DNA from 4 places in the Homoserinimonas sp. A447 genome. Region 4 is predicted to be linked to each of the others. Evidence: predicted binding sites of a transcription regulator. Region 4 holds the regulator's gene; each other region holds the start of a gene.
What was found. Region 4 encodes LexA, which represses DNA repair genes until DNA is damaged. Its sites were predicted from a motif close to TCGAACANNTGTTCGA; they were not measured.

Region 1 (7,588 bases), 240 kb from region 4:
TGGGCGGTCCCGGCCGAGAGAAGTAGCCGCTGATCATCGCGAATGCCGGCATGTGGAACGCGTAGATGAACAGGTACAGAATGAGGGCATAGTCATCGTCGTAGGTGATCCGCTGGATGCCGTGGCCGACGACGACGAGAGTCACGCAGAGGAATCGGGCGTTATCCCACACCGGGACACGCTTCTTTCTCGCCGCTACCTGACCGGTCCCCGTATCCGTCACCTGCCCACCGTAACCCGCTTCGTTGTGGAAGGCTGGGAGTCCGGACTCTGAGGGGATGCGATGAGCAACAGGCGTGTGGTGGTGACCGGAGCGAGTTCCGGAATTGGTGCGGCGACGGTCCGCCTGTTCCGTGAGCGCGGCTGGCAGGTCGTCGGGGTCGCCCGCCGAACCGAGCGGCTGAAGGAGCTTGCCGCCCAGACCGGTGCAGACGTTTTCACCGCAGATCTGACCGATCAGTCCCAGGTGGATGCCCTGCGGGGTTACCTGGAATCACTGGGCCCGGTTCACGCGCTCGTCAACAACGCGGGCGGCGCCCTCGGTGTCGCATCCGTCGAACACAGCGATCCGGAGGACTGGACTCGCATGTTCGACGTCAACGTGGTCGCGGTCAAGCGGGTGACGAGTGCCCTGCTTCCGCTTCTGAGGCGCGCCGCGGCTGAACCGGATGCTGACGGCGTCGCTCACGCCGACATCGTTACCGTCACCTCGATCGCCGGGCACGTGGCCTACGAGGGTGGCGGCGGGTACAACGCCGCCAAGTTCGCCTCCCACTCGCTGATGGGCGTGCTGCGTCTCGAGCTGGCGGGCGAGCCGATCCGAGTGATCGAGATCGCTCCGGGAATGGTGAAGACGGAGGAGTTCTCCCTGGTGCGACTCGGCGGTGATCGTGCCAAGGCCGACGCCGTCTACGACAACGTGCCGAATCCCCTCTATGCCGAGGACGTCGCATCCGCCATCGTGCACGCGGTCGAACTGCCAGGGCATGTCAACCTCGATGTGGTGACCATCAAGCCGGTGGCGCAGGCGGCACCCCACAAGGTCATCCGTGGTGAGTTGTCCCCCCGCCTCTGACCGCTAGACCGTGGCCGGCTCATCCTCCAGCTCGTCAGCCACATCGGCGAACGCCAGCTTCGGCACCACGAAGAGCAGCAGCGCTGCGACGAGGGCCCCGCTGCCGCAGATGATCCAGACGAGCATGTACCCGAACAGGCTGGATGCTGTGCTTCCGGCGACCTGGACGGCACCGATCACCAGCACAATGGCGAACACGGATGAGGCGAACGAACCTCCGATGGTCTTGGTCGTGTTGGTGAGCGCAGCCGAGATGCCGGTCTGGCCGCGCGGTGCCGCAGCGGCCGCGGCGGCGGGCATGGCGCCGACCAGCACCCCGGAGCCGAGGCCGGCGATGAACATGTTGGTAAAGACCTGCCAGGTTTCGAGGTGGAACGGGATGAAGAGGAAGTATCCGGCTGCAACGAGGAACGCCGCGATGATCAACGCCACCCGTGGCGAGGTCTTCCTGGACAGCCAGGGGAAGATCAGCGCGCCGATGATCATCGAGATCAGGTAGACACCGATCAGGATGGAGCGCTGGCTGGTGCTGAGCCCGAGGCCGTAGCCGTTGAACTCCGGGTCGGTCCCGGCGTAGGCGGCGAGCGGGGCCTGGGCTCCGAGAAGGCTGATGCCGATGAGTCCGGCGGTCAGCTGCACCGGCCACATGGTGGGCTGCGCGAGGACGCGCAGGTCGATGGCCGGGTCTTTCTGCCGCAGTTCGTAGCGGGTGAACGGAATGAATGCGAGTACGCCGGCGATGATCAACACCCACACCCACCAGGTGTCGATCGGGTTGATCTTCAGCAGGCTGAGGCCTGAGGTGATCATCAGCAGTCCGACGGTGAGGATGCTGAATCCGACCCAGTCGAGGCTGCGGTCCGGCAGCGGGGTGGACTCCGGTACCCCAAACAGGATGACGAAGAACACCAGGGTGACGGCGATGGCCGGGACGACCATGGTGGGCACGATGGCCGTGGACAGGGCATCCGCACCACCGAAGAGGTCGAAAACCATGCCGCCGCCGAGGGCGCCCAGAATGGCACCGGTTTCCAGGCCCACGACGAGGAGTCCTGCCGCCTTTCTGGTCTGGGATGCGCCGGTTCCGGTGGTGCGCCCGCGGTCGAAGATGAGCGCCACTTCGAGGGGGAGCCAGACGGTGTAGAAGCCCTGGAGGGTCCAGGCGATGAGGAAGCTGGTGAAGTCGCCGGAGAATGCGAGCCACCAGGTCGCTCCCGCGGTGAGGGCGGTGGAGACCAGCAGGATGCGCTTGTGCCCGTACATGTCGCCGAGCTTGGCCAGCACCGGCACGACGATCGCCGAGAGCAGCAGTTGTGTGCCTTCGAAGATGTTGAAGTCGGCGTCGTTGTCGAGGTCCAGGTGGTTCACCAGGTCCGGGATGAGGGGCACGTAGTACCCCTGCAGCATTCCGCTGACGATCTCAACGAAGAAGAGGTAGCCGATGAGCGCTGCAGTGACTGCTCCGGCTTTTCCACGGAACGCCCTGGCGACGAGTGACTCGCCCTTCACCTGTGAAGTCATGTACGGATGCTAGTGGTTCTGCACCGTACAACCGGTTAGGCGGCGTTGTCTTGCGGTTGCTCGGGCTCGTCGCGCTTGGGTGGGTCGGGCTCTGACTGCGCTTGTTGTTCGCGTTCACTCTTCACGCGCTGTTGTTGTTCTCGTTTGCTGTAGCGCTCTCGTTGTTCTTGTTTGAGTCGTTCGACTTGCCGGGTGGGTGATCGGCTGGCGGGGTGCCATTGGCCGTCGCCGCGCAGCCAGGCGGGTGCTTTCAGGTGGGGGGGTCTTGTTGATCATCTTGATGTGCCAGCCGGAGGTGGTGATGGTGCGGTGGTGGTACCAGCAGAGCAGGACGCCATTATCTGTGTGGGTGGGGCCGCCTTCACTGTCGGGGGTGACGTGGTGAATTTCGGTGGAGGCGGCGGGGATGGTGCAGCCGGGGATGATGCACCCGCCATCGCGCAGGGTGATGGCGCGGCGTTGGTTCGGGGTGAAGCAGCGTTGTTCGGAGCCGAGTTCGATGATCGCGCCGTTTCGGTCGAGGGTGACCTGTTGGGTGCCGCCGGTGCAGATCATCTGGTGGACGGCCCGCAGGGAGATGGGGATGGTTTGACCGCCGAGTCCGCCGAGGGAGACGAAGCCGGCGCCGTGCCCGGATTCCAGGGTGTCGGCGGTGACCTGGACGAGGACGGTGGGTGAGGCGCCGCCGATGGTGGGCGCCGCCCCGGAGCGGGCGAATCCGTCGATCATGGCAGCGAACACGTCGTGGCGTTGCTGATCCGGGGTGCGGGTATCCACCGGCCCGGGCGCCGGCTCGGTGGATACATCTCCGGTGGTGATGCCCCCAGTCGAGGCACCCTCTTCCACAGGCTGGTGCCCTTCGGGGAGGAAGGCGGGTGCGGTTTTGGGGGTGAGGCAGGCGTCGAAGACTTTCCCGAGCCGGCCGTGCACTTCGGGCATCAGCGCGTACCGGCCGTGGACCAGGCCATCGGCGCTGTTATAGCTGCCTGGGGAAAACATCCGCCTGCCCATGGCCTTTTCTTCGGTGGGGAGGGTGCCGTCCTGGTCGAGAAACACCCGCCACACCGATGCCTGGCCGCGGATCTCTTCGGCCGTGCACGGCACCGGGGAGTCCGGGCCGGTGCCGGTGGCCGCGGCGACCAGTTCGGCTTCGGCCCGCTGCACGTCGGCGACGTCGGCGCGGACCAGCGTCGGGGATAGTTCGGTGACGATCGCGCTGGCCGCGTCGACGCCTAGGGTTCCGTCGTGGAGGGCGGTGGCGATGTGCGGGAACCGGGGCGGGAACAGGTCACCGGACAGGGCGACCTGCACCCGGGTTTCGGCGCCGAGTTTCACCCGGCGGCGGACCGTGGCGGTCGAGCCCAGGGTGACCCGGCGGAGCAGTTCGACCGCATCGCGGCAGCCTTTGCGCACCGCCAGTGACGCGGAACCGAGGGTGGGGCGGGACCGGTGGTGGAGTTCTCCGGCGGCTTCCACCCGGCGGGCGTCCACCACCCGGCCGAGGCGTTCCAAATGCCCGGTGGTGACCAGCAACGTGTCATCCGAGACCGGGCGGAGGACTCCGGTCGGCAGCACCGTCTCCAACGAGGTGACGAGAGTGTCGATCAGTTGATCGACCTCGTCTTCGAAGGTAGTAACGGAACTGGACATGCGTCTATTCTCCTACCTTCGCACCTGTATTTGAAGGAGATTCAGCAATCTGTGGAGAACAAATCCACCGACAACTGGGGAGGAGAAGACGGCGAGTCGCGTCTCAATGCAGCATCGACCGTGCTTCGAGCAGAGCGGCTTCCACACGCTCGCGGTCATTAGTAGCCAGCAAATCCAGCAATAGGCCCCGCACGATAGCGATCGCTAGAGTTGCTCGTGATCTAGCCATGCCCTCTGGCAGGTTCGCACGCCGGTAAGCGCCTTCGAGGGGTGGGAGCCAATCAGACACCACTGAGTCGAGAAACAGTGCGTACTCCTGCGGCCTTCGGAGGGCTGTCCCATACACCTCGAAGAACAAGACGTAGAGAGTCCGGTGCGCAGGGTCCGTAGCCCATCGCCACACTCGATCCAGCATCTCGCCCGGTGTCGCGGGGGTCGCTGGCACACCGCCCTCGTCCGCGATACTCCTCAATCGGTCGCGGACGCGGTTCATCACCAGGGAGAGCAACTGCTGCTTCCCACCGAAATGATGGGTCAGCAGCGATGGGTCGACCCCGACTGCCCGAGCGATTGCTCGCAGACTGAGATCGCCCAGACCCACTGACACGGCGTGGTCCACCGCGCCATTAAGCAACTCGTCGCGCCGCTGCCAGTCGACAGAGCGAGCCATGGTGCCCTCCTTGACCAATTCATTGAACGTGTGTTGAATGAATGATTCCACATCAACCCCTCAGCTGCGACAAGGGAAATGCAATGATCGAACAAGAGAGCGTGCGCACTTCGCGCCCAGATGGTTCAAGGTTTTCTTTCCAGTGGTGGCCGCCACCAACACCGCGAGCACCGGTCTACCTCGTGGTACCGGCCATGGGAGTCGGAGCGCGTTTCTATCGACCGTTCGCAACTGCGCTTGCTGGCAGCGGTTGCGGTGTTGCCGTCACGGAGCAGCGGGGGCACGAAGAGGTTCACCCGTCGATCCCGGGACGTCGGCGTGACTTCGGCTATGCGGATCTGGCGGATGACCTCGACGCCGCGATAGATGAGGTGCGTGTACGCGCACCCGATTCTCCTATCGTGGTCACGGGTCATAGCCTGGGTGCCCATGTGGCGTGCGTGAGCGTGGCACGCGGGCATAGTGCGGTTGACGCACTGGCATTCGTCGCTGCTGGGTCGGTGTACTGGCGACTGTGGCCGCGCCGCTATCTCCTCATCACTCAGCTGTTCGTTGTCCTCTCCACGATCGTCGGATATTTCCCTGGGCAGCTTCTTGGCTTCGCTGGTCGGGAGGCGCGCGGTGTGATGCGAGACTGGGCTCGCTTGGCGCGTTCCGGCCGCCTCAGCTATGGCCGCCCTCCCGCTGACGCCGGTCATGCGCTAGCCGGCCTGGAGCTCCCGGTGCTGCTTCTCTCCCTTGAGGGCGACACCCTTGCCCCCCAGCGGGCCGCCGACGGACTGGCGGCGCTCCTGCCGAGCGCTCAGGTTACCCGCCGCCACGTGGCGGTGCACACGGAGAAGTCGCCCCACTTCGGCTGGGCGCGTCAGCCCGACGTCGTGGTCTCCGAGTTACGTGACTGGACATCCCAGTGGGTGCGGTCGGCATGATCACTCACTCAACATTAGGCTCGACGCATGGTGCCAGCTAGCCCATTGCGGGAGCTTGTCGACCCGCAGTGGGCCGAGGCGCTTGAACCCGTTGCCGACGATGTGGCGCGGCTGGGCGACTTCCTCCGCGCCGAGGTTGCGGAAGGTCGCGGCTACCTTCCCGCCGGGCCCAACGTGCTGCGCGCGTTCACCTATCCGATGGCGGATGCCCGGCTCCTGATCGTCGGACAGGATCCGTACCCGACCCCCGGCCACGCCGTGGGGCTCGCGTTCTCCGTCGACCGGGCAGTGCGACCCGTTCCGCGGAGCCTGCAGAACATCTACCGCGAGTTGTACGACGATCTGGGCATCGAGGTTCCGCAGCACGGTGACCTCAGCCGCTGGGCCGAGAACGGCGTGGTGCTGCTCAACCGGGTGCTGACGGTGCAGCCCGGTGCTTCGGGCTCGCACCGGGGCATGGGCTGGGAGGCTGTCACGGAGGCAGCCATCCGCGCCCTCGTCGAACGAGACGCCCCGCTGGTCGCCATCCTGTGGGGCAACGACGCGGCACGCATGCAGCCCCTGCTCGGCAGCACGCCTGTCGTCGCGTCCGCCCATCCCAGCCCGCTGTCAGCCTCCCGGGGATTCTTCGGTTCCCGTCCGTTCAGCCGGGCCAATAGGCTTTTGGTGGAACAGGGTGCCAACCCGATCGACTGGAGACTCGAGTGAGCGCGACGCTCGCAGAATGGTTATAGTTGTTATATGCCAACTAGAACAACAATAGAGATCAACCGACTATCGAAACGGTTCGGTGCTGTGGAGGCCGTCTCCGACCTCACCTTCAGGGTGGAACCCGGCACCGTCACCGGCTTCCTCGGCCCCAACGGTGCAGGCAAGACGACCACGCTGCGGATGCTGCTCGGGCTGGTGCGACCCACCGAGGGAACCGCCACGATCGGCGGCACCAGTTACCGCGACCTGGGTCGGCCCATCGCCACGGTGGGCACCGCCCTGGAGGCGGCAAGCTTCCACCCCGGCCGCACAGCGCGCAACCACCTCGCGGTGTACGCGGCTGCCGCAGGCATCCCGCGTGCCCGGGTCGGAACCGTGCTCGAGACGGTCGGCCTCGGCGCCTACGGCGACCGTCGCGTCGGCGGATACTCGCTGGGGATGAGGCAGCGCCTCGGCCTGGCGATGGCACTGCTCGGCGACCCGCAGGTGCTGGTGCTCGACGAGCCGGTCAACGGACTCGACCCTGAGGGCATCCGCTGGATCCGGACCTTCCTGCGCGAACTGGCGGCAGAAGGGCGCACCGTGCTGGTCTCGTCCCACCTGCTCAGCGAAGTACAGCAAAGCGTCGACCGCCTGGTCGTCATCTCGAAGGGCAAGCTCGTCTACGAGGGCGGCCTGGCCGGCCTCGACACCGAGACCCGCGTGATCGCAGACTCGCCAGACCGCGGCATGCTCGACGCCGCGCTGCTGGCAGCCGGCGCCGAGATCGAATCATCAGCGAGCGGAGTCATGGTTTCTGCCCTCACTGCACTCGAGGTCGGGGCCATCGCACACCGTGCCGGCGTGCAACTGAGCCTGCTTCACACCCAGCAGGGCGGGCTTGAGAAGGCCTTCCTCGATCTCGTCGGAGAAGGGAGCCAGCCATGAACGCCATCCGCGCAGAATTCGTGAAACTGGTGACCACCAAGATGTGGTGGATACTGCTCGTCGTGCTGCTGGCCTACGTCGCGTTCACCGCCACCATCCTGGCCT
Region 2 (7,588 bases), 870 kb from region 4:
TTGGACTCGAACACCTTCAGCATGCCGGCGTTCTTGTTGCCCAGCAGGAACTCGACGGCACGGTACTGGTAGGACTGGAAACCGGATGCGTTGCCCAGGTAGCCGCGGAACTCGGAGTACTCGCTCGGCGTCAGCGTGGCCAGCACGGACCACTGCTCGGTGAGGGTGCGCTGGATGTGTTTCACCCGCGCGATGCGCTTAAGGGCGATCTGGAGTTCATCGGCGGCGATCAGGGCGCGCGCGGATTCGAGTTCGTGAAGTACGAGTTTCAGCCACAGTTCGCTCGTCTGATGCTGGATGATGAACAGCATCTCGTCGTGGTGCACCGGGTCGCTGACCGGGGTCTGGGCGGAGAGCAGGTGGTCGAGCTGGAGGTAGGAGCCGTAACTCATCCGGTCACGGAAGTCGGTGACTATGTCATCCTCGATTGTTCTCTCGTGGCCCGCAGCAGCATCCGTCATGGTCGACACCATATTACTTAATCAAGACGACCGCCACACTTTTGCATAGGCGGATGGAACTCGTCAATTAAGCTGGTCGAGCCTGTCGAGCTCGTCGAGGCCCTCACCGCCGTGGCTTAGATTATCCCTCGTGCTCACACTCATCGTCGTCATCATCGGCCTGGGCGGCGCCCTCATTTTCGGGGCGGCCGACTTCCTCGGTGGGCTGGCATCGAAGCGGATCAGCAGCATCCGGGTGACCGCGATCGCGGCGGTCGCCGGGCTCATCGTGCTGCTGCTCGCCCTGCCGCTGATCGGCGGGGAATGGTCGAGGGAAGCGATCCTCTACGGCGGCCTGTCCGGAATATCCGGGGCCGGAGCCATCGTGCTTCTGTACGCCTGCCTCGCGATCGGGCCGATGAGCATCCTGTCGCCCCTGACAGCGGTCGTGTCCGCGATCGTGCCGATGACGGCGGGGCTGATCCGGGGCGAACGGCTCGAACCGCTCGGCTACCTCGCGCTCGGGCTGGCGCTGGTCGCCGTGGTGCTCGTCGGCTTCGTTCCGGAGAAGAACGCGGTACGTCCCAGCGCGAAGGCCCTCGCCATGGCGACCGGCTCCGGTGCGCTGATCGGCGTCTTCATGATCCTCATCGACCTCACACCGGACGACTCCGGCCTGCTGCCGCTGATCGCGAACCGGTCGGTGAACGCTGCGATCATGGTGGTGACGATCGCCGTGCTGGCGCTGGTCGCCGCCCGCCGTCGGCCGACCTCTAGCTGGTCGAGCGAGTTAAGCGGGTCGAGCTCGTCGAGACCAGCCGAGCTCGTCGAGGCCGGTAGCAATATCAAAGCCGAGCCCTCCACCATGGTCGCCGAAACCCACTCTCCGCACCCGTGGCTGTCCGGCCTGAAGCTCGCGATCATCTGCGGCGTTCTGGATGCCGTCGCCAACGCGCTCATGCTGCTGGGCCTCCGGCTCGGCGAATTGACGATCATGTCGGTGCTGACCGCGATGTACTCCGCCGGCACGATCATCCTGGCCGCCGTTGTGCTCAAGGAGCGCCTCGCGCCAAGCCAGGTCGTCGGGCTGGTGCTGGCGTTGGTTGCCGCCGCGATGCTCGCGGTGGTGTAACTCCAGTCGCACCAGGGTTCTGACCGCGGAAAAGAGGGAGAATCTGCCGATTCTCAGCAAGAACTTCCCTCAGACGGTGCTGCTGGCCGAAAAGGTCCCTCGATTGTGGGCGGGCGTGGGCGGGCGCGGAACAGCGAAGGCGCCCACCTGTGATGGGCAGGCGCCTTCGTTGCAAGGGTTCTGGTACTACAGAGCGGCCAGCTGGTCGAGCAGCTGATCGCCGGGGGCGGCGTTGACCATGGTCGCGTCGATCTCGGCGCGACCCAGCAGTTCGTCCATCTTGCGACGACGGGACTTGTTGATCAGCGTCACGACGGTGCCCTGCTTGCCCGCGCGACCCGTGCGGCCGGAGCGGTGCAGGTAGGTCTTGTACTCGTCCGGGGCATCCGCCTGGATCACCAGGGAGATGTCATCGACGTGGATGCCGCGGGCAGCGACATCCGTTGCCACCAGCACGTTGACGCGACCGCTGGTCAGCATCTGCAGGTTACGGGTACGGCGCGACTGGTTGAGGTCACCATGCAGCGACGTGGCCGGGATGCCGGCATCGTCGAGCATGTCGGCGAGCTCCTCCGCGAACGCACGGGTGCGGGCGAAGACCAGGGTCTTGCCCGAACCTGCCGCGAGCTGCTCGATGACGGCACGCTTGTCGCGCTGCTCGATGAGCAGCACCTTGTGGTCGATGGTCGAAGACGCCTGGTCTTCACCGGCGACCTCGTGCACGGCCGGGTCGACCAGGAACTGCTTGACCAGGGTGGCAACACCCTTGTCGAGCGTGGCGGAGAAGAGCAGCTTCTGGCCGCCCTGCTTGGTCTGCTGCAGGATGCGCTGCACCGGCTCGAGGAAGCCCAGGTCGCACATGTGGTCGGCCTCATCGAGCACCGTGACCGTGACCTGGCTGAGGTCGAGGCGGCCCTGCTCGATGAGGTCCTCGACACGACCGGGGGTGGCGATGACGATGTCAACGCCGCGACGCAGCGTCATGACCTGCTTCTGCTGGGGAACGCCGCCCACGATGGTGGTGGTGAACAGGCCAACGCTGCGGGCGATGGGCTGAACCGTGCGGTCGATCTGCATGGCCAGCTCGCGGGTGGGGGCGAGGATCAGCGCGCGGGGTTTGCGGCCCTCGGTGCGGCCCTTGCCGCCGTTGTTCTCCATGAGTCGCTCGACCAGCGGTGCGCCGAAGGCGATCGTCTTGCCCGATCCGGTCTTGCCGCGGCCCAGGACATCCTTCCCGGCGAGAACGTCGGGGATGGTCGCAGCCTGGATCGGGAACGGCGCCTCGGCACCCATGGATGCCAGCTGGCGGGTGATGTTGTCACCCAGGCCAAGGTCGCGGAAGGTCTTGCCCGCGACGTCACCGGCAGTCATCACCTGTGCTTCGAGGCGCTCCAGCACGACGTCCTCGTGGTGGGCGTGGGTCTTCGCGTCACGCGCCGGGTACAGGTCGGAATCGCGGCGCGGCGGACGCTCGTCGAAGGAACGCTTCGGACGGTCGTCGAACGAACGCTTCGGGCGGTCGTTGTAGGAGGGACGCCCGGTGCGCGCCGGACGCTCACCGTACGAAGGACGCTCGGTGCGGTCGTTGTTATATGCGGGACGCTCCGTGCGTGCCGGGCGGTCACCGTAAGACGGGCGCTCCGTGTGTGCCGGGCGGTCGCCGTAGGACGGACGCTCAGCACGCTGGGGACGGTCGCTGGAACGGCCACGCTGTTCGGCGGGGTCTCGATACGGCTGCTCGCTTCGCTCGCGGCCTACTCGACCAGCAGAATTGTTGGAGCGATCGTTGTACGACGGGCGCTCCGTGCGAGCCGGGCGGTCGCCGTATGCGGGACGCTCGGAACGCTGCGGACGGTCACCGTACGAGGGACGCTCGGTGCGAGCCGGACGATCGTTGTAGGACGGACGCTCCGTGCGATTTGCACGGTCACCGTATGACGGGCGTTCGGTGCGCTGCTGGCTTGCCGGACGGTCCTCGCGAGGCGTCCAGTTGGGGCGGCGGTCCGCCGAGTGCTGGCTGTCGCCGGTGCGAGCGGCACGCTCATCCGCGTTCCAGCGCTTCTTGGCGGGAGCCGCAGCATCCGCCTGGTAACCGCGATGGTTCGGGCTGTGACCGCCTCGGGTCGAGTCGGTGCGTTTGGCAGACTTCTTGCCGGTGAATTTGTTGATTGACATAGGTGCTTTTTCCGGGTTGTTTCAAATTGCATGGCAGGGCACAGCACTTTTTGCTGCACTACTGCAGGAACCCGGGCAACCGTTGGCCAGGACCGTTCACATACGTGATTTTTCCCAGGCACATTCAAGGAGTAGTTGATGTGTGGGAACCGGCCCGAAAGACTTACAAACCCATTCGCGAAACCGCGATGTCTAGAGCCGACCTGTCTACGTTACAGGACCGGCCCCGAATTAGCACGGATTCTGCGCCCGGAAGGCCGCTTAGCGGCGGATGATCAGGCAACCGCCGCGAAAATAGGTGTACAGGGTGCTTGCGAAATAGAACTAAAGTGTCCGCAACATGTTTCACCTCCGGCGTGCCGCACGCGGCGGCATTGCGCCAGGCGCGCTGGTGATCGCCGCTGCCCTGATCGCAACCCTCGCCGGGTGCTCGCCCGACACCGATCGCGTGACACCGGCATCCGTTGAAGAGCAGGTGCCCATCTATCCGGACGTCTCGGTCGTCGAGAACGTGGCTTACGGGACCGACGCCCTCCAACGCCTGGACGTCTGCCAGCCGGCGGATGCCGAGAGCAGCTCCCTGAACAGCGGACCACGGCGGGCGGTGCTGTCGGTGCACGGTGGAAGCTGGCGTGAAGGGGACAAGGCCAGCCTGCACTGGCGGAGCGCCTGCGAGTGGCTGGCATCCGAAGGCTTCGTGGCGTTCTCCCTCAACTACCGGCTCGCGCCGGCAGCCCCATTCCCGGCCGGGATCGATGACGTTCGCGCGGCAGTCACCTGGCTGCGGCAGCCGGCGCAGGTGGAACTGTACGGGTACGACCCGGCGCTGATCGGCGCGTTCGGCGGATCGGCGGGCGGGAACCTGGTCTCCCTGCTCGGAGCATCCGGAACCGGGCCGTGGGACGTCGGCACCCGGGTCGCCGCGGTGGTCGAACTGAGCGCGCCGATCGACCTCACCGGGGACTACGCCGACAGCTACGACGAGAAGTTCCGGCAGTTACAGCTCGACTACCTGGGCTGCGCGGACTACGACGGATGCGACGCCGCGGTTGCCGCATCGCCGGTCCACTCGATCGACCCGAGCGACCCGCCGTTCTTCGTCGGACACTCGCTCGAGGAGTTCATCCCGATCGAGCAGGCGGAGGCCCTGGTGGACGCGCTCGCTCTCGGCGAGGTCGAGACGGTCTCCGTCGAGGTTCCCGGCAAGCTGCACTCCATCGCGATGCTCAACGACGAGCTGCGCGCGCAGATCGTTGGGTTCCTGCGGGCGCACCTGTAGGGGTTCCGCGTCGGTTGCTTGTCTTCGTTGGTTGAGCTTGCTTCTGCTGGTTGAGCTTGTCGAAACCCGCTTCCGCTGGTTGAGCTTGTCGAAACCCACCGAGGTTCGCCCGTCGTCTTCTCCTCCACAACCCCCTCGCTTCCCTTTATCCACAACAAATCTGTGGATAAGAAGTCCCCAAAAGCACTAGAATAAACGTTCGAATGTGGGAGAATAGGAGCATGTCCCAGTTCACCGATTCCCTCACTGAGGTCAACGCCGCGATCGCGTTGCTGCCCTCGGATGCCGAATCGTTCACCGGGATGAGTGACGAGGAATTGACCGAGGTTCCGGTCGGACTGGCCGCCGCCCGCCACCAACTGGAAGCCCGCGAAGCGCGGGTGGCCGGAGAGATCGCTCGCCGCTCCTCCTACGAGCTCGGCTACGCCGGACTGGCACAAAAGGGCGGGTTTCGCACGGCGGAGAAACTGGTGCAGCATTTGACCGGGTCCACCTCCCGGGAAGCGGCCAAACTGGTGCGCACCGGCGGGATCATCTACGAAGCCGAACTAATCACCGAAGCCGAACGCACCGGCGAAGCCTCCCCCGAACTGACCAAACCCTGGCTGGCCCCGGTCGGCCGGGCCGTCGCCGCCGGCACCATCTCGATCGAGGCGGCCGAAGCCATCCGGCTCGGACTGGGCACCCCGACCGAGGACATCACCGCCGAGCTGCTGGCAGGCGCGGCCGCCCAACTCGTTGACCTGGCCAGCCCGGGCAACGTCGACCTGTCCGACCCGGATCAGGCCGACCCAGACCCAGCCGACCCGTCCGCACCGGACCCGTTGAACGCCGACCAACTGCTGGATCGGGCCCGGAGCCTGCGGGATGAGTTGGATGAGGCCGGGATCGCCGACCGAGAGCGCGCCCGGCACAATGCCCGATCCTTCAAACGGTATCTGCGCCCGGACGGGATGACCGTCTACACGATGCTCGCCGACCCGGAGAACGCCGCCTACCTCGACAGCATCTACGACGCGTTGACCTCCCCCCGCCGCGGCGGCCCCCGCATGGTCGACCCCACCGAGAAGGCACGCGATGAAGCAATCGAGGCCGACCCGCGCAGCATCGAACAACTCTCCTTCGACGGGATCATGGCGGTGTTGCGTATCGGGGCCGACACCACCGCCAAAACCGCCACCCGCAGTGTGCTCGGTGCCCGCAGCCCCGCCGTCCGCGTGCTGGTCACCGGCAGCACCCTGGACAGCGCCGACACATCGGTCGACACTGACGGCACTACCGACAGCACCGGTACTGGCGGGTCGGGTCGCCGCGGGCACGGGCGGATCGAAGGGCAGGCCGCCCCGGTGTCGATCGAAACGGTCGAACGGCACCTGTGTGAGTCCGGGATGGTGCCAGTAACCTTCGACCGTAACGGGCAATGCATCGATTTGGGGCGGGAACAACGCCTCTATAGTGCCCTGCAGCGTATCGGGTTGGCCGCCCGCGACGGTGGCTGCCGCTGGCCCGGCTGCGACCAGCCCGCCTCCCGGACCGAAGCCCACCACATCAACCACTGGAAACGCGACCACGGCAAAACCGACCTCGCCGACGGGATCCTCCTCTGCCGACACCACCACATGCTGTTGCACAACAACCACTGGGAGATCACCCGTACCGGCGGCACCTACTGGCTGCATCCGCCCGCCGCCGTGGACCCGACCCGAACGCCTCGGCTGATGCCCCACAAATCCGCTGCCCTCGCCGACCTCCAGAGGGAACAACAAGAACGAGACCGGCGAAGGCGAGGCAGAGGGCGAACCCCGCTCACGGGGTAGAGCTCTGCCCACCAACCAGAGCCATTACAGCTCCAGTCGCTACGCGGTGCGACGGTTCCGGTCGCGGTCCCGCCCGAGCAGTAGACCCAGGGCGACCATGCCGATGGCCAGCACCAGGTGCAGCCAATCATCCGCATCATTCAGCGGAACGAAGTTCGCCATCGACTCGTGCGGCACGAACAGGCCGTACAGCCAGAGCACGAAGTAGACGACACCACCCCAGATCAGGTACTGCCGCGATGCGCTAGCAGTGCGGGCGACCGCAACACCGACGATCCCGAACAGCAGGTGAACGAAATTGTGGAGCACCGACACCTGGAACACCCCAAGGAGCAGGGCGCCGGAGTCATGCCCAGCAAACATCAACTGGTCGAAATTCGACGTCACCCCGGGATGAACCCCAGGATGCCGACCAGCAGGAACACGATTCCCACGGTCAGCGCCGCCTTCTGGACGGGGGTCTCGGCGAACCGCCGTGCCGCGGATCGATCACTCATTGAACTCATCACACGCTCCCTTACGCCTTGCCGGGAAAACGGAGAACACGCCACCCGGAAAATGAGCAGATACCCAATTGGTGCGCAGGCTAGGCCGACGAATTGCTGTGCGTAAGGGGCTGGTGAAACAGCCGGAGTTATGCGACCGACACGGCAGCCATACGTTCGAGCCCCCGCTCCCTTGCACCCCCCACCAGGAAACACAGCGACGGCAACACCAGGGTCAGCAAAGTCGACGACACCAGCCC
Region 3 (7,588 bases), 530 kb from region 4:
GCCCTGCAGCGGATGAGGCCTGCGCACCTGCTCGAAGCGGCGGACGAGTGCTGCATCCGTGGCTTCCAGGAAGATCACCCGAACCGAGGTTCCCCCGCGAAGCGAGTCGATGATCTCGTGGAGGTCGGCGAAGAGCTTTCCGCCACGCACGTCGACGATGGCCGCGAGTTTCGGCAGGTTGCTTCCCGCACGGCCGGCGAGCTCCACCAGCGGTCGCAGCATTTGCGGGGGCAGGTTGTCGACGACGTACCAGCCCAGGTCTTCGAGGGCGTTGCCTACGGTCGACCTGCCTGCTCCGGACATACCCGTGACGATCAGCACTTCCTGCTGGACGGTGCCATCGGTCATCGTCTGTAGCCTCAAATCGTTGTTGATCGACGTTCCTCCAGCCTACCGATTTCGCGGCGCGACTCTGTCCGGGGGCTGTGTGGTCTGTTTCACTCGCGAAGCGAGCGATGGATCGTCTCCGCGGTGACCACCCCGATGCCCTTGACCTGGGAGATTTCGACGGCTGTCGCCGCGCGCAGCCTGGTGACGGAGCCGAAATGGCGCAGCAACTCTCGAACACGGCTCGGTCCGACACCCGGCACTTCGGAGAGCACGCTGGTGACATCTTTCTTGCGGCGTTGGCGTTGATAGGAGATGGCGAAGCGATGAGCCTCATCGCGGATGCGCTGGATCAGGAACATGGCATCGCTGTTTCGCGGAAGGATGACCGGGTAATCGGAGTCGGGCAGCCACACCTCTTCCAGTCGCTTGGCAATGCCGCACAGCTGGATGCCGGTGACACCGGAATCTCGCAGGGCGCGGGCGGCGGCCTGCACCTGCGGCTGGCCTCCGTCGACGATGAGCAGGTTGGGCCGATAGGCGAACTTCTTCTTTGCCGAGGCGGATTCTTCGTCTTCGCCTGGTTCTTCGCCCTGTTCCTGGACGGTTTCCGCCGTGGGATCGTTCATCCGCGCGAGTCGCCGCGACAACGTCTGGTAGATCGAGTCGGTGTCATCAGTGGAGGCGGGGATGCTGAACCGGCGGTACTGGTCTTTGCGGGCCAGCCCGTCTTCGAACACCACCATCGACGCCACGATGTTGGTGCCAGACAGGTGCGAGACGTCGAAGCACTCCATCCGCAGGGGTGCCTCCTCCATCCCGAGTGCTTCCTGAATGTCGGCCAGCGCCTGGGAGCGTGCCGTGAAGTCGCTGGTACGCCTGGTCTTGTAGAGCATGAGCGCGTTCCGGGCATTGGTTGCCACCGTCTCGGCCAGCGCTGCGACGTCTCCGCGCTGGGCGACCCGCAGTGAGATCCGCCCGGAGTTGCCTGTTCGTTCCCACTTGAGCGATGCGAGCCAATGTTCCAGCTCAGCTGCGTCCGAGGGCATCACGGGAACGACGACCTGCCGTGCGGGCACCTCATCGCCCTCATAGGCATTCCTCAGCACGGATTCGACCAGTTCGTCCAGGTCGACGTCGAGTTCCTTGTCGACCACCCAGCTGCGAACACCGCGGATGCGCCCGCCGCGTACCTTGAACAACTGGACGGCGGCCGCCAGCTCATCGTGGGCAATCCCGAAGAGGTCGGCATCGACGTTGTCGGCCAGCACGATCGTGTTCTTCGACAACACGGTCTCGAGTGCCGCCAGCTGGTCGCGGTAGCGCGCCGCATTCTCGTATTCCTGGGTCTCAGCCGCTTGTTTCATCCGCCTGCCCAATTCTGCGACATAACGGGTGTCCTGGCCGGCCATGAACGATGCGAAGTCCAGGGCGATCGACTTGTGGTCCTCTTTGGAGATGCGGCCGACGCACGGTGCAGCACACTTGCCGATGTCACCCAGCAGGCAGGGGCGGCCGGTCTGCTCCGCCCGTTTGTAGGTCGCATCCGAGCAGCTGCGCATCGGGAAGGCCTTGAGCATGAGGTCCACGGTTTCGCGGATCGCCCACACCTTGGTGTACGGGCCGAAGTACCTGGCGCCCGGCAATTTCTTGTTGCGGGTCACCAGGACGCGCGGAACGTCATCCGCCAGTGTGATCGCCAGGTACGGGTAGGACTTGTCGTCCTTGAACTGCACGTTGAACGGCGGGTTGAACTCCTTGATCCAGGTGAACTCCAGCTGGAGGGCCTCGAACTCGGTGCCGACCACCGTCCATTCGACCGAACTGGCCGTTGTCACCATCCGCCTGGTGCGTTCGTGAAGATTCTGCAGAGGGGCGAAGTAGTTGCTCAGGCGCGCCCGGAGGTTCTTGGCCTTGCCCACGTACAGCACGCGACGGTTGGAGTCCCGAAATCGGTACACGCCCGGTTTGGTGGGAATCTCACTCGCCTTCGGGCGATAACTGACGGTGTCGGCCATCGGTGCCTACTTGGCCGCCAGCACTTCTTTGAGGAAGGTGCCGGTGTGGCTCTTCTTGTTGCGCGCAACCTGCTCCGGCGTTCCAATGGCCACTACCTCACCACCGCCTGCTCCACCCTCCGGCCCCAGGTCGATGACCCAGTCTGCCGACTTGATCACGTCGAGGTTGTGCTCGATGACGATCACGGTGTTGCCCTTGTCGACCAGCCCGTTCAGCACCAGAAGGAGCTTCCGGACATCCTCGAAATGGAGGCCGGTGGTCGGCTCGTCGAGCACGTAGATGCTGCGGCCGTTCGACCGCTTCTGCAGTTCGGTCGCGAGCTTCACCCGCTGGGCCTCGCCGCCGGAGAGCGTCGTGGCGCTCTGGCCGAGGCGCACGTAACCGAGCCCGACGTCGACCAGGGTTTGCAGGTAGCGATGGATGGCGCTGATGGCCTGGAAGAACTCCGCTGCCTCAGTGATCGACATGTCGAGCACCTCGGCGATGTTCTTGCCCTTGTAATGCACCGCCAGCGTTTCGCGGTTGTAGCGCGCTCCCCCGCAGACTTCACAGGTGACGTAGACGTCCGGCAGGAAGTTCATCTCGATCTTGATGGTTCCGTCGCCGGAACAGTTCTCGCAGCGGCCGCCCTTGACGTTGAAGCTGAACCGGCCAGGGAGGTAGCCGCGGGACTTGGCCTCCATGGTCTCGGCGAACAGGTTGCGGATGCGATCGAAGACGCCGGTATAGGTCGCCGGGTTCGAGCGCGGGGTGCGGCCGATGGGCGCCTGGTCGACGTGGACGACCTTGTCGAGCTGGTCGAGCCCGGTGACCCTGCTGTGCTTGCCCGGGACCTGCCTGGCACCGTTGAGCTGGTTGGCGAGGACCTTGTAGAGGACGTCGTTGATCAGTGAGGACTTGCCTGAACCGCTGACCCCGGTCACCGCGGTCAGGGTACCGAGCGGGAAGCTGGCTGTCACGTTCTTCAGGTTGTTGGCGCGTGCGCCCTGCACGGTGACCTGGCGGCCCTTGTCCACTGGTCGCCGCGACCCCGGGGTTGCGATCGACAGCCGGCCGGAGAGGTAGTCGCCGGTGATGGATGCCGTGTTGGCCAGCAGTTCGTCGTAGGAACCCGAGTGCACGACCATGCCGCCGTGCTCACCGGCGCCCGGTCCGATGTCCACCACCCAGTCGGCGGTTCGAATGGTGTCTTCGTCGTGTTCGACGACGATGAGGGTATTGCCGAGGCCCTTGAGCTTGACCAGCGTCTCGATCAGCCGGCGGTTGTCCCGCTGGTGGAGGCCGATGCTCGGCTCATCGAGCACGTACAGCACGCCGGTGAGGCCGGAGCCGATCTGGGTGGCCAGGCGGATGCGCTGCGCCTCACCACCGGACAGCGTTCCGGCCGATCTCGCCAGGTTCAGGTAGTTCAGTCCGACCTCGAGCAGGAACTCCAGCCTCGCCCTGATCTCGCGAAGTACCGCCGCAGCGATCTGCTCCTCGCGGGCGGTCAGGGTCAGTTCTTCCATGAAGGTGAAGGCGTCGGTGAGACTGAGTTCACAGGCATCCGCAATGCTCTTGTCGTTGACCGTGACGGCAAGCACTTCTGGCTTCAGCCGCTTGCCATCGCAGACCTGGCACGGGATCTCTCGCAGGTAGCTGGCGTACCGCTGCCGGGCGGAATCACTCTCGGCCTCAAGGTACTTGCGCTCGATGTAGGGGATGACGCCTTCGAAACCGGTCGAGTATTTCATCTCCCGCCCGTAGCGGTTCTTCCACTTGACGGTGACCTGGAAGTTGTTGCCCTTCAGGATCGCTTCCTGGACATCCTCGGGCAGGTTGCCCCACGGCGTGGAGAGCGTGAAGCCGAGATCGCGTGACAGGCCCTCGAGGAGGCGCTGGAAGTAGTTGTACAGGCCCTTGCCGGATTGCGCCCACGGCAGGATGACACCCTCTGCGAGCGACAACTCCGGGTCGCCCAGCAGCAGGTCAGAGTCGACCGACATCCGGGTGCCGAGCCCGGAGCACTCCGGACATGCGCCGAACGGTGCGTTGAACGAAAACGTCCTGGGTTCGATCTCGGTCAGCTGGACGGGGTGACCGTTCGGGCACGACAGCTTCTCGGAGTAGCTGCGCCACGCGGCGTCGCCCTCCTCATCGATGAAGTTGATGGCAACCAGGCCATCCGTAAGGCGTAATGCCGTCTCGAGCGAGTCGGTGAGGCGGGTGAGTACGTCATCCGCTGCCACCAGGCGGTCGACGATGACCGAGATGTCGTGCTTGAGCTGCTTCTTGAGGATCGGCGGGTCGCTCAGCTGGATCGGCTTGCCGTCGACGATGGCGCGGGAGTACCCACTGGCCGCCAACTCCTTGAAGAGGTCGACGAACTCGCCTTTCTTCTGCGAGATCATCGGGCTGGCGATCTGGTACCGCGTTCCGGCCTCGAGGGTCATCAGCTGGTCGGCGATCTGTTGCACGGTCTGGCGCGAGATCCTCTCGCCGCATTCTGCGCAGTGCGGCACCCCGATGCGCGCCCAGAGCAGGCGCATGTAGTCGTAGATCTCGGTGATCGTCCCCACCGTGGAGCGTGGGTTGCGGTTGGTGGACTTCTGGTCGATCGAGACGGCGGGGCTCAGGCCCTCGATGAAGTCGACGTCCGGCCGGTCCACCTGGCCCAGGAACTGCCTGGCGTACGCGGAAAGTGATTCGACATAGCGTCGTTGCCCTTCCGCGAAAATGGTGTCGAAGGCGAGGGACGACTTGCCAGAGCCGGACAGGCCGGTGAAGACGACCAGCGAGTCGCGGGGTATTTCAAGGTCGACGTTGCGGAGGTTGTGGACTCTCGCACCGCGAACGCTGAGGCGCGCGTCGGAGTCAACGGGGGAAATGGTCACTGGATTCAGTCTACGTTCTCTTCGGCTGACAACTTCGGGTGCGGCGGCTTCGAACACATGTTCTATACTATCCGCTCAACGCAGCGAAACCGCCGCACGGCTGGGTCAGATGTGGCCAGCCGCCTCCATCTGGCGGAGTTCCTTCTTGAGATCGGAAACCTCGTCGCGCAGGCGGGCGGCCAACTCGAACTTGAGTTCGGCCGCTGCCGACAGCATCTGCTCGTTGAGGTCTCGGATGATCGTCTCCAGATCGTTGGCCCCGCTGGCGGCGAGGCCCTCGCGTCTCAGGTTCGGAGTGGGTGAGCGCCTCCGCCCGTCACGGTTGGACAGGAGTTCCTGGGTGTCCGCACCCTCGCGCGCGAGAACATCCGTGATGTCGGCGATTTTCTTGCGCAGCGGTGTCGGGTCGATCCCGTTGGCCAGGTTGTATGCGACCTGCTTCTCCCGTCGGCGGGTTGTCTCTTCGATGGCGATCTTCATCGAGTCGGTCAGCACGTCCGCGTACATGTGGACGGCTCCGGAGACGTTGCGTGCGGCGCGGCCGATCGTCTGGATGAGAGACGTCGATGAGCGGAGGAAACCCTCCTTGTCGGCGTCGAGGATGGCCACCAGCGACACTTCGGGAAGGTCGAGGCCCTCCCGAAGCAGGTTGATGCCGACCAGGACGTCGTAGACGCCCTGCCGGAGCTCGGTGAGCAGCTCAACCCGGCGCAGGGTGTCGACATCCGAGTGGAGGTAGCGAACCCGAATGCCGGCCTCCCCCAGGAACTCGGTGAGTTCCTCCGCCATCTTCTTGGTCAGGGTCGTCACCAGCACGCGCTCGTCGCGTTCGGTTCGCGTGCGGATCTCCTCGAGCAGGTCGTCGATCTGGCCCTTGCTGGGCTTGACGACGATCTGTGGGTCGACCAGGCCGGTTGGGCGGATGATCTGCTCGACCACACTGTCAGTGATGCCCATTTCGTAGCGGCCGGGTGTTGCGGACAGGTAGACCTTCTGCCCCACCCGGTCGAGGAACTCCGAGAACTTGAGCGGCCGGTTGTCGAGGGCACTGGGCAGGCGGAATCCGTGCTCGACCAGAGTGCGCTTGCGGGAGGCGTCGCCCTCGTACATGGCGCCGATCTGCGGCACCGTGACGTGCGACTCGTCGATCACCACCAGGAAGTCCTCGGGGAAGTAATCGATGAGGCAGTGCGGGGCCTCCCCCGGCGCTCGCCCATCGATGTGCCGCGAATAGTTCTCGATGCCGCTGCAGAAACCGATCTGCTCCATCATCTCCAGGTCGAAGGTGGTGCGCATCCGCAATCGCTGAGCCTCCAGCAGCTTGCCGTCGCGTTCCAGCTCGCCGAGGCGCTCCGCCAGCTCCTCCTTGATGGTGCCGATCGCGCGGTGCATCGAGTCAGGGCTGGCGACGTAGTGCGAGCCGGGGAACACGGAGACGGCATCCAGCTTCCTCACGACATCGCCGGTGAGCGGATGCAGGCTGTACAGCGCCTCGACCTCGTCGCCGAACATTTCGATGCGGATGGCGAGTTCCTCGTACATCGGGATGATCTCGATGGTGTCGCCTCGCACCCGGAAATTCCCGCGGGAGAAGTCGACATCGTTGCGCTGGTACTGCATGGAGACGAACTTGCGGATGAGCGCCTCGCGATTGATGCGCATGCCGACCTGAAGCGCCATCATGGCGTCCAGGTATTGTTCAGAGCTACCGAGGCCGTAGATGCACGACACCGTGGACACCACGATGACGTCACGCCGGCTGAGGAGGGAGTTCGTGGTCGAGTGCCGCAGGCGCTCCACCTCGGCGTTGATCGAGCTGTCCTTCTCGATGAAGGTGTCCGTCTGGGGTACGTAGGCCTCGGGCTGGTAGTAGTCGTAGTACGAGACGAAGTACTCGACGGCGTTATTCGGCATGAGTTCGCGGAACTCGTTCGCGAGTTGTGCGGCGAGGGTCTTGTTGTGGGCCATCACCAGGGTGGGGCGTTGCACCTGCTCGATGAGCCAGGCGGTGGTCGCCGACTTGCCCGTTCCGGTTGCGCCGAGCAGTACGACATCCGTCTCCCCGGCGTTGATCCTGGCTGCGAGTTCGGCGATAGCGGCCGGCTGGTCGCCGGACGGAATGTACTCGCTGATGACCTCGAACGGGCGCACGGCTCTGGTCGGTTGCATTACTTCAGTTTAGGCAGCACCGCTGACAAAGCCGTCGACCAGGGTGGACGGCCGCTCAGCGAGCAAGGGCGGTTCGGCGGGCACGTTCGAACAGGGCATCCGCCTGTGCCAGCGTCTCGTCCAGGGTGCCGTTGCTGTCGATGACGACATCGGCGATGGCGAGACGGTCCGTGTCGGTTGCCTGGGAGTTCAGCCGGTGC
Region 4 (7,588 bases):
ACACGGCTGGATGCGCGGGTGCGGCACATGTGGGACGCCGGCCTGCTCGACGAAGTCGAAAGCCTCATCCCGCTCGGACTGGAACGCGGGATCACCGCGAGGCGGGCAATCGGGTACGCCCAGGCCATGGAACAGCTCGCCGGTGGAATGAGCGAAACCCAGGCGATCGAGCAGACGGCCGCCCTGACCCGCAAATACGCGCGCCGCCAGGTGAGCTGGTTCAAGCGATACTCGAACACGACCTGGCTGGAACATGATGACCCGGCACGCGTCGAGCAGGCCTTCGCCGCCGTCGCTGCCCCCACCCACCAGTATCCTTAGGCGCATGCCAGACATCCACTTCACCAAGGGCCACGGCACCGGCAACGACTTCGTGCTGTTCAGCGACCCGGACGGTGAACTGAACCTCACGCCGGCCCAGCTGGCTGCCATCGCCGATCGCCACTTCGGGGTCGGAGCCGACGGGGTGATCCGGGCGGTACGGTCACGAAGCCTCCCGGAGGGTGAGGCCTCCCTGGCCGAAGACGACACCGCCGAATGGTTCATGGACTACCACAACGCAGACGGAACACCGTCGGAGATGTGCGGAAACGGCATCCGCGTCTACGCCCAATACCTGGTCGAGAACGGGCTGGTCGAACTCGATCCGACCGACACGTTGTCGATCGGCACTCGCGGGGGAGTTCGCGACCTGCAGCGCAACCTGAAAGGCTTCCAGGTCGACCTGGGGCGCTGGTCCCTTGACGGCGGGGATGCCCTGGTGCGTGCCAGGAACCTCAGTGTCGCCCGCCCTGGGCTCGGCATCAACGTCGGCAACCCCCACGTGGTGGTGGCCTTGTCCAGTGAGGAGGAGCTGGCATCCGCCGACCTTTCCTACATTCCCAAACTCGACCCGGAACCAGCCGAGGGGGCGAACGTCGAGTTCGTCGTCCCGGCTGACCCGATGGTGAAGGACGGCGTCGGCACGATCACTATGCGGGTGCATGAGCGCGGGAGCGGGGAGACCCTTTCGTGCGGCACCGGGGCGGCTGCCGCAGCGCTGGCCACCCGCCATTGGGCGGGCAGCGGGGCGCCCAACCAGTGGAAGGTGCACGTACCGGGAGGCACCCTCGGCGTGCGGATGTGGGCTGCCGAAGACGGCGAGCACGTCTCGTTGAGCGGTCCAGCCGTGCTCGTCTATGAGGGCGACCTCAGCCTCGCCTGACGGTCACCGAGCCTGTCAAAGCGCCCGGCAAGCGGCTTTCAGCGCCGTCGCACCTTCAGCACTCGATATCCCTTGTGTGTCGCCGCCCGCGACACCGGGAAACCCTCCGGAAGGGCGCCTTCCAGCCAGCGCTGCAGGGAGTCCGAGCCGAGGTTGCGCTGCACCACCAGCCAGGCATCCGCTTCAACCTCCAGCCGGGGGAGCCAGAAGCTCAACATCTTGTGCAGTTCGGCTTTGCCCACTCGAATCGGCGGGTTGGAGCGGATCGACATGAACCCGATGTCGGCGGGAACATCCTCGGGCCGTACAGCGTTGACGTTGGTGAGGCCGAGCTTCTCGGCGTTGCGGCGCACCAGGTCCAGTGCCCGCTCATTCACGTCAACCGCCCACACCGTGGCGCGCGGCGAGTCGATGGCCAGGCTCAACGAAATGGGGCCCCAGCCGCAGCCGAGATCCAGCAGGTCTCCGCCGGGTGGCGGGGGCGGGGTGTTGGCCAGCAACACCTGGGTACCGGCATCGATTCGCTCCGGCGAGAAGATTCCCCCGGCCGTCGTCACCTCAACCGGCCGCCCAGCGAGGACGACCGAAATGTGGCGGAGCTTGAGCTCACTCTCCGGGGTGGAGGAGAAGTAATGCTCATTGGACATGAAGGCAAACTTATCGAAATACCAGGAGCTAGGGTTAACCCGATGACTGAAGTAGAACCAGACGAGAGTCAGGATGTGATCGACCGGGTGCTTGCCCACGCGGGTTCGCGCTCGTCCGGTTACGCCATTTTCACCTCCGGCGCCCAGGCGTTGCAGGCGGATGCCGAAGCGGAGCCATTTTCTGCCGATGGCGACCAATTCGACCGGGAGGACCGCCAGGCGCTGCGTCGCGTCGCCGGCCTGTCCACTGAGCTGGAAGACGTCACCGAAGTCGAGTACCGGCAACTCCGCCTGGAAAAAGTCGTGCTTATCGGGATCTACTCGCAGGGCAACGCGCAGGAGGCCGAGAACTCGATGCGGGAACTCTTCGCGCTTGCCGAGACGGCCGGCGCGGTCGTGCTCGACGGGTTGCTGCAGAAGCGCGCGACCCCCGACCCGAGCACGTTCTTCGGTAAAGGCAAAGCGATCGAGCTTCGCGATGTCGTGGCGGCCGTCGGTGCTGACACGGTGATCGTTGACGGTGAACTGGCACCCAGCCAGCGGCGTGCGCTCGAAGACGTCATCAGGGTCAAGGTGATCGATCGGACTGCAGTCATCCTCGACATCTTCAGCCAGCACGCGAAGAGCCGGGAGGGCAAGGCGCAGGTCGAACTGGCCCAACTCGAGTACCTGCTTCCCCGCCTGCGCGGCTGGGGTGAATCGATGTCCAGGCAGGCCGGTGGCCAGGTGGGTGGTGCCGGGGCGGGAATGGGCAGCCGTGGTCCAGGTGAGACCAAGATCGAGCTCGACCGTCGTCGCATCCACACCCGCATGGCGCGCCTGAGGAAGCAGATCAAGGGGTTCGCTCCGGCGCGGGAGGCCAAACGCGCCAACCGCAACCGCCACGAGGTTCCGTCGGTCGCCATCACCGGCTATACCAACGCCGGCAAGTCTTCGCTGCTGAACCGGATCACCAGCGCGGGGGCGCTGGTGGAGAACGCGTTGTTCGCCACCCTGGACACTGCCGTTCGCCGGAACACGACCGCGGACGGACGCGGCTACACCCTCACCGACACGGTCGGTTTCGTTCGAAACCTTCCGCACCAATTGGTCGAGGCGTTCCGCTCCACGCTGGAAGAGGTGGGAGATGCGGATGTGATCGTGCACGTTGTCGACGCCTCGCACCCCGATCCGGCGAGCCAGCTGGCGACCGTGCGTGATGTCATCGGGGAGGTCGGCGCACGTCACATCCCGGAGATCGTCGCCTTCAACAAGAGCGACCTGGCTGACGACGACCAGCGGCTGCTGCTGCGCGGGCTGGAACCGCGTGCGGTATTCGTCTCGGCGCGCACCGGCGAGGGTATCGATGAACTCCTCGAGCGGATCGGCGAAGAACTACCATCCCCGTCCATCGAGCTGACGCTCCTCGTGCCGTACGAACGCGGCGACGTGGTGTCGTCAATGCACGATCGCGCTGTCGTCCTGTCGACGGACTACGAGGAAGCCGGTACCCGGGTTCGGGTGCTCGTGAACGCGGCCGACGCCTCGCTGCTGCGCGAGTTCACCGTCTCGGCTACAGGGACCGCAGCACCGTAACGACCTTGCCGAGCACCTCGGCATAGTCGCCGACGATCGGCTCGAAAGCACTGTTGCGCGGCAGCAGCCAGGTGTGCCCGTCGCGCTGACGGAACACCTTGACGGTGGCTTCGTCATCGAGCATGGCGGCAACGATGTCGCCGTTCTCTGCGGTCTTTTGCTGGCGTACGACGACCCAGTCACCGTCGCAGATGGCGGCGTCGATCATGGAGTCTCCGACGACCTTGAGCATGAACAGGTCGCCCTTGCCGACCAGCTGCCGTGGCAGCGGAAAGACTTCTTCGATCTGCTGTTCAGCCGTGATCGGGATGCCGGCAGCGATGCGGCCGACGAGTGGCACCATGGCGGCGTCACCGATCGGCGTGGGGTGATCTGACTCGACGGCGCCCGCGTCGCGGCCGGGAAGGTCGATCAGCACTTCGAGCGCCCTGGGCCGATTGGGATCCCGGCGAAGGTAGCCGCTCAGTTCCAGCTGGTTCAACTGGTGGGTCACGCTCGACAGGGAGGACAGGCCGACGGCGTCGCCGATCTCACGCATGCTCGGCGGATATCCCCGTCCGGCCACTGCTCGCTGGATGAACTCGAGGATGGCCTTCTGCTTCTCGCTCAGGCTCTTTCGGCGACGGGTCGTTCCCCGGGGGGCCGGTACTGCGCGGGGTGTGCTGTCGTCCATCTGGGGCTCCTCTGTCGACGGTTCGATCTGAATGTCAGTGGCTGCTGCTTGTGTGGTGTTCAGACAATCGAAACTGTATCCGCGATCTGGCGGATAAGCAAAGGTTTGTTCGAGTGTGTCGGCGGGTTCTTTGGTCGGATATCGAAACTGGGGCTTGAAAGTGGGAGAAATCGAATGTATGTTCGGAACACAGCTTCGCATCCGGTGCTCCCGGCCGAGCACCGGATGCCGAAGTTCAGCCCCGCTCCACCGAATGTGTAACAGCACCCGAACGCGTAACAACTACCCGAATGCGTAACAGGAAGGCCACGATGATGAGCGATACCCTCCACGCCGGCACGACCCGCGCCACTCCGGTTTCCCGGCTTCGGTTGACCCGCAGGGGGCGCACCGTGCTCACCACGCTTGCGGCGACGCCTCTCGTCCTCGCCGCTCTCGTCTTCGCGCTGAACGGTGGGATTGCGACCGCGACCATGGAAGAGGGGTCGACGACCTACGTCACTGTGGAGGCAGGCCAGTCGCTCTGGCAACTCGCGGAAGAGGTGGCGCCGGGCGAGGATGTTCGCGAAGTGGTTGCCCAGCTGCTGCGAGTGAACGCGCTGGAGAGTGCGGAAATCTTCCCCGGACAGCAATTGGCGCTGCCGAACCAGTACCGCTGAGCTACGTACTGCTGAGCATGTACCGCTGAGGACGTACTGCTGAGTACGTACCACTGGCGAGCCGCCCGACCCGGCACGACGAAAGGCGCTCCCGGTCACAGTTAACATGGCAGGGTGGCTTCCCTTGATGATCTCCCCATCCGCGACAACCTCCGCGGCCTGAGGCCGTACGGTGCACCGCAGAAGGCGGTTCGTACGGCTCTCAACGTCAACGAGAACACCCACGCGATTCCTGAGGCGGTTGCTCACGACATCGTCACGGCCCTGGCCGGCGCAGTGCTCGGCATCAACCGCTATCCCGATCGCGAGTTCACTGCCCTGCGGGACAGCCTTGCCGGATACCTCGGCCACGGCCTGACCCGCGACAACATCTGGGCGGCGAACGGGTCGAACGAGGTTCTCCAGCAGCTCCTCCAGGCGTTCGGCGGGCCGGGTCGCAGTGTCCTGGGTTTCCCGCCCACCTATTCGATGCACTCGATCATTGCCGCCGGAACCGACACCAGGTGGATCTCCGTCGAGCGTGCAGCCGACTTCGAGATCTCACCGGCCCTCGCCGTCGCTTCCATCGAGGAGCACCGGCCCGACGTTGTCTTCTTCTGCGCCCCCAACAACCCGACCGGAACGCCGTTGTCCCTGGAGACGATCGAGGCGGCCTATGAGGCGACCGAGGGCGTGGTCGTCGTGGACGAGGCGTACGTCGAGTTCGCCCCGGCCGAGCGCCCAACGGCACTCAGCCTCCTTCCCGGCCGTGAGCGGCTGATCGTGTCGCGCACCATGAGCAAGGCGTTCGCCTTCGCAGGGGCCCGCGTCGGATACCTGGCCGCCGACCCGGCGGTGACGGATGCCATCCGCCTGGTTCGCCTTCCCTATCACCTCTCTGCCCTCACGCAGGCGGCCGCGGTCGCCGCCCTGGCGCACACCGGCGAGATGCTCGCGATGGTCGACGACATCAAGCGCCAACGCGATCGCCTCCTCGAAGAGCTTCCGAAGCTGGGGTTCACGGTGTGGCCGAGCGACGCGAACTTCGTGCTCTTCGGTGGCGTCGCCAACCCGCACGCGGTGTTCACCGCCCTGCTCGAGCAGGACATCCTCATCCGTGACCTCGGCATCCCGCACCACCTCAGGGTGACGGCGGGGACCGAGGCGGAGACCAGCGCCTTCCTGAACGCCATCGAAGGACTCGGCGCCGCTGTCGGCAGGGAGTAACACACGCGCACGCTGGTTAGACTTGCATAGTGAAAAGAGGACAGCCGAATGGGTGAACCGACCAGAACCGCCCAGCTTTCGCGGGAGACGAGCGAGTCGAGCATCGACCTCTCGCTCAACCTCGACGGCACCGGCGCCTCCAGCATCTCCACCTCAGTGCCGTTTTTCGACCACATGCTCACGGCGTTCGCCAAGCATTCGCTGGTCGACCTCACCGTCCGCGCCAGTGGTGACGTCGAAATCGACGTCCATCACACCGTGGAAGACGTGGGAATCGTCCTCGGCAAGGCGATCAGCTCTGCACTCGGCGACAAGGCAGGGATCTCCCGCTATGGGGACGCCCTGGTGCCGCTGGACGAAGCGTTGGTGCAGGCGGTCGTCGATGTATCCGGGCGTCCCTACCTGGTGCACTCCGGTGAGCCTGCCGGGTTCGAATTCCACCTCATCGGCGGGCACTTCACCGGGTCCATGGTTCGTCACGTCTTCGAGGCGATCACTTTCCACGCCGGCATCACCGTGCACCTGACGGTGCTGGCCGGCCGCGACCCGCACCACATCGCCGAAGCGGAGTTCAAGGCCTTCGCCCGCGCGTTCCGTCAGGCGATCACGCCGGATGCGCGAGTTTCCGGCGTGCCATCCACCAAGGGCGCCCTCTGACCGGCGTCCGCTTCACCAGCTGATCGGATTCGATTGTCTACTCCTTCCGTTGTGGTCCTGGACTACGGCAGTGGCAACATCCACTCCGCCATCAAGGCCCTGGAGCTGGCCGGTGCCAGCGTCGAACTCACGGCTGACCGCCGGAAGGTCGCGGAGGCCGATGGCCTGTTCGTCCCGGGGGTCGGCGCATTCTCCGCCGTCATGGCGGCGCTCCAGTCCGTTGGCGGGCCCGAGCTGATCGAGCGCCGGATTGCCGGCGGTCGTCCTGTGCTGGGCATCTGTGTCGGCATGCAGGTCATGTTCGAGCAGGGGGTCGAGCGGGGGGTCACGACCGAAGGCCTCGGCGAGTGGCCGGGCACGGTCGCGCCATTGGAGGCACCGGTGGTGCCCCACATGGGATGGAACCTCGTACACCCGGATGAGGGCTCGGTACTGTTCTCCGGGTTGGAGCGTGAGCGCTTCTACTTCGTGCATTCCTACGCCGCTCACGATTGGCGGTTGGAGGTCTCCGCACCGTTCCCCCAGCCCAAGCTGGCGTGGGCGGAGCATGGAACACGCTTCCTCGCCGCGGTCGAGAACGGACCGCTGGCCGCCACGCAGTTCCACCCGGAGAAGTCGGGGGAGCCGGGCATCCGCCTGCTGAAGAACTGGATCGACAACCTGTGAGTTCCCGACGCCCACAACTATGAGTAGTATCTATAGCTTGTCCAGCGCGCGGAGCATATGCTGCCCGCACATCGCGCATGACCCATCGGTTTCAGAAGGCGACTCATGTCTGAGTTCAGCACAACCCCGCGTTTGACCCTGCTCCCGGCGGTCGACATCTCCGACGGCAAGGCGGTACGTCTCACCCAGGGGGCGGCCGGCACCGAGACCAGCTACGGCGATCCGGTTGCTGCGGCATCCGATTGGGCGAACCAGGGTGCCGAGTGGATCCACCTGGTCGACCTCGATGCCGCCTTCGGCC

Region 1: ACX3O0_RS08375 (HNH endonuclease signature motif containing protein) is a predicted target of LexA. The motif match lies at 4,265-4,280, and genes of this name have one in related genera.
Region 2: ACX3O0_RS11470 (HNH endonuclease signature motif containing protein) is a predicted target of LexA. The motif match lies at 5,214-5,229, and genes of this name have one in related genera.
Region 3: uvrA (excinuclease ABC subunit UvrA) is a predicted target of LexA. The motif match lies at 5,269-5,284, and genes of this name have one in related genera.

What each region holds. Positions count from the first base shown of each region.
Region 1 is NZ_JBTMWW010000001.1:1,717,757-1,725,344, reverse strand. It holds gene ACX3O0_RS08390 (acyltransferase family protein) at 1-223, opposite strand, end outside; gene ACX3O0_RS08385 (SDR family oxidoreductase) at 284-1,075, shown strand; gene ACX3O0_RS08380 (MFS transporter) at 1,079-2,596, opposite strand; gene ACX3O0_RS08375 (HNH endonuclease signature motif containing protein) at 2,711-4,246, opposite strand; gene ACX3O0_RS08370 (TetR/AcrR family transcriptional regulator) at 4,350-4,916, opposite strand; gene ACX3O0_RS08365 (alpha/beta hydrolase family protein) at 4,958-5,845, shown strand; gene ACX3O0_RS08360 (uracil-DNA glycosylase) at 5,873-6,553, shown strand; gene ACX3O0_RS08355 (ABC transporter ATP-binding protein) at 6,587-7,483, shown strand; gene ACX3O0_RS08350 (ABC transporter permease subunit) at 7,480-7,588, shown strand, end outside.
Region 2 is NZ_JBTMWW010000001.1:2,339,654-2,347,241, forward strand. It holds gene kynA (tryptophan 2,3-dioxygenase) at 1-461, opposite strand, end outside; gene ACX3O0_RS11455 (EamA family transporter) at 592-1,572, shown strand; gene ACX3O0_RS11460 (DEAD/DEAH box helicase) at 1,759-3,747, opposite strand; gene ACX3O0_RS11465 (alpha/beta hydrolase) at 4,088-5,026, shown strand; gene ACX3O0_RS11470 (HNH endonuclease signature motif containing protein) at 5,248-6,843, shown strand; partial or broken gene ACX3O0_RS11475 (DUF4383 domain-containing protein) at 6,883-7,340, opposite strand.
Region 3 is NZ_JBTMWW010000001.1:945,802-953,389, reverse strand. It holds gene rapZ (RNase adapter RapZ) at 1-348, opposite strand, end outside; gene uvrC (excinuclease ABC subunit UvrC) at 438-2,345, opposite strand; gene uvrA (excinuclease ABC subunit UvrA) at 2,352-5,219, opposite strand; gene uvrB (excinuclease ABC subunit UvrB) at 5,325-7,388, opposite strand; gene coaE (dephospho-CoA kinase) at 7,444-7,588, opposite strand, start outside.
Region 4 is NZ_JBTMWW010000001.1:1,472,962-1,480,549, reverse strand. It holds gene miaA (tRNA (adenosine(37)-N6)-dimethylallyltransferase MiaA) at 1-321, shown strand, start outside; gene dapF (diaminopimelate epimerase) at 326-1,204, shown strand; gene ACX3O0_RS07215 (class I SAM-dependent methyltransferase) at 1,243-1,851, opposite strand; gene hflX (GTPase HflX) at 1,894-3,426, shown strand; gene lexA (transcriptional repressor LexA) at 3,404-4,099, opposite strand; gene ACX3O0_RS07200 (LysM peptidoglycan-binding domain-containing protein) at 4,414-4,758, shown strand; gene ACX3O0_RS07195 (histidinol-phosphate transaminase) at 4,873-5,964, shown strand; gene hisB (imidazoleglycerol-phosphate dehydratase HisB) at 6,013-6,621, shown strand; gene hisH (imidazole glycerol phosphate synthase subunit HisH) at 6,655-7,287, shown strand; gene priA (bifunctional 1-(5-phosphoribosyl)-5-((5-phosphoribosylamino)methylideneamino)imidazole-4-carboxamide isomerase/phosphoribosylanthranilate isomerase PriA) at 7,393-7,588, shown strand, end outside.